DNA from 2 places in the Streptomyces enissocaesilis genome. Region 2 is predicted to be linked to the other one. Evidence: predicted binding sites of a transcription regulator. Region 2 holds the regulator's gene; the other holds the start of a gene.

Region 1 (2,392 bases), on a different contig from region 2:
GCGCCTCCGGGACGGCCTCCAGGACGTTGGCGGTGGCGAGGAAGACCACGTCCGACAGGTCCAGCTCGACCTCCAGGTAGTGGTCGCGGAACGTGTGGTTCTGGGCGGGGTCGAGGACTTCGAGCAGCGCCGCGGCCGGATCGCCGCGGAAGTCGGAGCCGACCTTGTCGATCTCGTCGAGGAGGACGACGGGGTTCATCGACCCGGCCTCCTTGATCGCGCGCACGATCCGCCCGGGAAGGGCCCCCACGTACGTACGGCGGTGTCCGCGGATCTCCGCCTCGTCGCGTACGCCGCCGAGCGCGACCCGTACGAACTTCCGGCCCATGGCGTGGGCGACGGACTCGCCGAGCGACGTCTTGCCGACGCCGGGCGGGCCGACGAGGGCCAGCACCGCGCCGCCACGACGGCCGCCGACCACGCCCAGGCCGCGCTCGGCCCGGCGCTTGCGGACCGCCAGGTACTCGGTGATGCGCTCCTTCACGTCGTCCAGGCCGGCGTGCTCGGCGTCCAGGACCGCCTTGGCGCCCTGGATGTCGTACTGGTCCTCGGTCCGCTCGGTCCAGGGGAGTTCGAGGACGGTGTCGAGCCACGTCCGGATCCACGACCCCTCCGGGGACTGGTCGGAGGACCGTTCCAGCTTGTCGACCTCCTTGAGGGCGGCCTCGCGCACCTTCTCGGGCAGGTCGGCGGCCTCGACTCGGGCCCGGTAGTCGTCGGACTCGTCCTCACCGTCCTTGCCGTTGATCTCGCGCAGCTCCTTGCGCACGGCGTCGAGCTGGCGGCGCAGCAGGAACTCGCGCTGCTGCTTGTCCACGCCCTCCTGCACGTCCTTGGCGATGGACTCGGCGACGTCCTGCTCCGCCAGGTGCTCGCCCAGCCACTTCACGGCGAGCTTCAGCCGGGCCACCGGGTCGGCGGTCTCCAGCAGTTCGACCTTCTGGGCGGTGGTGAGGAACGGCGAGTAGCCGGAGTTGTCGGCGAGGGCGGAGACGTCCTCGATCTGCTGGACGCGGTCCACGACCTGCCAGGCGGCGCGCTTCTTCAGCCAGCTGGTGGCGAGCGCCTTGTACTCCTTGACCAGTTCGGTGACCGCTCCGGGGAGCGGGTCGGGCAGGGTCTCCTCGACGCTCGCGCCCTCGACCCAGAGCGCCGCGCCGGGTCCTGTCGTCCCCGCTCCGATCCGGACGCGCTCGCGGCCGCGGATCAGGGCGCCGGGATCGCCGTCGGAGAGCCGGCCGACCTGCTCGACGGTGCCCAGGACGCCGATCGCGGCGTACGTGCCGTCGATCCGCGGAACGAGAAGGACCTGCGGCTTGTTGCCACTGGAACGGGCGGCGGCCTGTGCGGCCTCCACCGCGGCGCGTACGTCGGCGTGCGAAAGGTCCAGGGGCACCACCATTCCCGGCAGCACGACCTCGTCGTCGAGCGGCAGCACGGGCAGGGTGAGCGGGTTGGACGTCGATGCCATGATCTCCCCTTCGGCAGTGAACTTGAGCTATGCCGACTCAATGCTTGTGAGCTTCCGAATGTTCCCGGATGCGTGTTCGCTGTGAGCGATCAACGTGCGGAGCCGGCCCGCGCGCACGAGCGAAGCCGCGGCGCCGTCCCGGAAATTCGCTCGGCGGCGCACGGCGGCCCGGGGCACAGTTCCCTCATGGACGCACGGGGGCTGAACCACGACGGGACGATCGCACGCGAAGGCGCGCTGGACCGGGTGCCGCCGGCGTTCGCCGACGCCGTCGACGCGGCCCACGCCCACCTCGCCGGGACGTTCGGCGGCGCGCGCCTGCACAGCGCCTACCTCTACGGCAGCGTCCCCCGCGGCACCGCCGTTCCCGGGGCCTCCGACCTCGACCTGCTCCTCGCCCTCCACCACGAGCCCACCGGAGCCGACCGCGCCGACGCCGAGGCCGTCGAGGCCGCGCTGGACAGCGCGTTCCCGCAGCTCGACGGCGTCGGCACCCTGCTGTTCAGCACCAGCACCCTGCTCAGCGATCTCGAACGTCACGATCTCGGCTTCTTCGTCTCCTGCCTCTGCACCCCACTGCTCGGCGCCGACCTGGCCGAACGGCTGCCCCGCTACGGCCCCACGGCCCTGCTCGCCCGCGAAACGAACGGCGACCTCGCCCTCGCGCTCCCGCGCTGGCGCGCCCGGACCGCCGAAGCCACCACGGACGCCGCCCGCAGGACTCTCGGCCGCGCCGTCGCCCGCCGCCTCGTCCGTACGGGGTTCACTCTGGTCATGCCCCGCTGGGGCGGCTGGACCAGCGACCTCGACGAGTCCGCCGAACTCTTCGGCCGTCACTACCCCGGGCGCGCCGCGCAGATGCGCCTGGCCGCGGCCACCGGCCGTACCCCTTCGGCCGACCCGGCGGTGCTCGGCGTGCTC
Region 2 (2,392 bases):
CCATCGGCGCCGCCACCGAGGAGACGCTGACGGTGCAGCCGGGCAGCACCCGGCCGCCCAACGCCCTGCGAGAGGCACTGGCGCACGCCCTGTCCGCCAGCGAGCGGGGCGTCGACCTCCGTCACATCTACCAGCACTCGGCGCGTTACAGCCCGCACCTCAGGGACTACCTGAAGCACTTCACTCCCGAACAGCTGCAGGTGCGCACCGTGGAGCAGACCGTCGAGCGGCTGATCATCATCGACCGCGCGGTCGCCTTCATCCCCGCCACCCGCCAGCGCGACGTCGCCCTCGAAATCCGGCACCCCGCCCTCGTCACCTATCTCGTCCAGGTCTACGAGGTCCTCTGGGCCCAGGCCACCCCCATCGCGGAGCACCTGCCCCCGGTGTCCCCCAGCGCCCCCGTCACCGCCGTGCAACGCAGCATCGCGCGGCTCCTGGTCGAGGGGAACACCGACGAGGTGGTGGCCCGCAAGATGGGCATCAGCGTACGGACCTGCCGCGCCCACATCGCCAAACTCGCTCAGGCGCTCAACGCCTCGGGCCGGACCCACCTCGGGGCGCTGCTCGTCCAGTCCGGCATCGCCGAGGCGCCCCGTTCGCAACTGCCCCCATTCGACCTGGCGGAGCGGTAGTTCCCCACACCCTCACCCTCAAGGCCGGCTGAACCGGCCCGGCCGACAGCGAGAGGCCCGGCCCCCGCTCACGGGGTGCCGGGCCTTCGCGTGTCCGACGGAGCTACTCCGACGGCCTCTTCGGCCGCCAGACCACCAGCGCGCTCGCCTGCCGCACGTCCTCGTACCGGACCAGGTCGCGCCGGTACGACGCGTGCACCTGCGCCTCGCGCTGCTGCAGCGCGCTCGCCGCGCCCTCCACCGCCGCCGAGAGTTCGGCGACGCGCTGCTGGAGCGCGATCACCTGGTTCTCCAGCTCGATGATGCGCTTGATGCCGGCCAGGTTGATGCCCTCGTCCTGCGACAGCTGCTGCACCTGGCGGAGCATCTGGATGTCACGGGCCGAGTAGCGCCGGCCGCGCCCGGCCGTGCGGTCGGGGGAGACCAGGCCGAGGCGGTCGTACTGCCGCAGGGTCTGCGGGTGCAGACCGGAGAGCTGTGCCGCGACCGAGATGACGTACACCGGCGTCTCGTCGGTCAGCTGGTACGGATTGCGACGCTGGCGCGGGTCCATCTCATGCTCCCTTCGCGGCCTGGAACAGCTCCGCCCGCGGGTCCTCCCCCGCGGTCGCCTCACGGTAGGACTCCAGTGCCTGGCGGGCCTTGTCGTCAAGGCTCCTGGGCACTTCGACCTCCACGGTGACCAGCAGGTCGCCGCGGGTGCCGTCCTTGCGCACCGCGCCCTTGCCGCGGGCGCGCATCGTGCGGCCGCCCGGCGTACCGGCCGGCAGCTTGAGGGTGACCGGCGGCCCGCCCAGCGTCGGGACCTTCACCTCGCCGCCGAGCGCCGCCTCCACGAAGGTGACGGGCACGGTGACGGTGAGGTTGTCGCCCTTGCGGCCGAAGACCGGGTGGGCGTCCACGTGGACCACGACGTACAGGTCGCCGGCCGGGCCGCCCCGTTCGCCGGGACTGCCCTTGCCGCGGAGCCGGATCCGCTGGCCGTCGGAGACGCCCGCCGGGATGCGGACCTGCATGGTGCGCGACGACTTGGCGCGGCCGCTTCCCTTGCACACGTCGCAGGGATCCTGGGCGATGAGCCCGCGGCCCCGGCAGTCGACGCACGGGTCGGTGAGCGAGAAGCCGCCACCGCCGCCGCGCGACACCTGTCCCGTACCGACGCAGGTCGGGCACACGCGGGGCGTGCCGTTCTTGTCGCCGGTGCCGGAACACGCCTTGCAGGGCGCCTGGCTGGACATCCGCAGCGGGACCGTGGCCCCGTCGACCGCCTCGGTGAAGCTGAGCGTCACCTCGGACTCGATGTCCTGGCCGCGGCGCGGCTGCGTACCCGTACGCGCACCCGGACCGGCGCCCCGGTTGAACAGGCCCCCGAACACGTCCCCGAGGCCGCCGCCGAACCCGCCGGCACCGCCGGTCTGGGCCCCGCCCTGGGCGCCTCCGAAGAGGTCGCCCAGGTCGAAGTTGAAGGTGCCGCCCCCGGCGCCCGGGCCCGGCCTGAAGCCGCCGTTCCCGAACAGAGCACGCGCTTCGTCGTACTCCTTGCGCCGCTTGGAGTCGCCGAGGACGTCGTTCGCCTCGGAGATCTCCTTGAAGCGGTCCTCCGCCTTGGCGTCGCCCTTGTTGGCGTCCGGGTGGAACTCGCGGGCGAGCTTCCGGTACGCCTTCTTGATCTCGGCCTCGGTGGCGTCCTTCGGGACGCCGAGAACCTTGTAGTAGTCCTTCTCGACGAAGTCCTTCGTGCTCATCCCCGACGCCCC

Evidence for each region. The regulator HspR, encoded in region 2, represses chaperone genes until heat shock. The targets are predictions, from matches to a motif close to TTGAGNNNNNNNNNCTCAA.
Region 1: lon (endopeptidase La) is a predicted target of HspR. The motif match lies at 1,494-1,512, and genes of this name have one in related genera.

The regions. Positions count from the first base shown of each region.
Region 1 is NZ_BAAAUD010000014.1:255,046-257,437, forward strand. It holds gene lon (endopeptidase La) at 1-1,471, opposite strand, end outside; gene ABD374_RS08180 (nucleotidyltransferase) at 1,658-2,392, shown strand, end outside.
Region 2 is NZ_BAAAUD010000005.1:82,530-84,921, forward strand. It holds gene ABD374_RS01205 (helix-turn-helix transcriptional regulator) at 1-635, shown strand, start outside; gene ABD374_RS01210 (heat shock protein transcriptional repressor HspR) at 739-1,188, opposite strand; gene dnaJ (molecular chaperone DnaJ) at 1,190-2,380, opposite strand.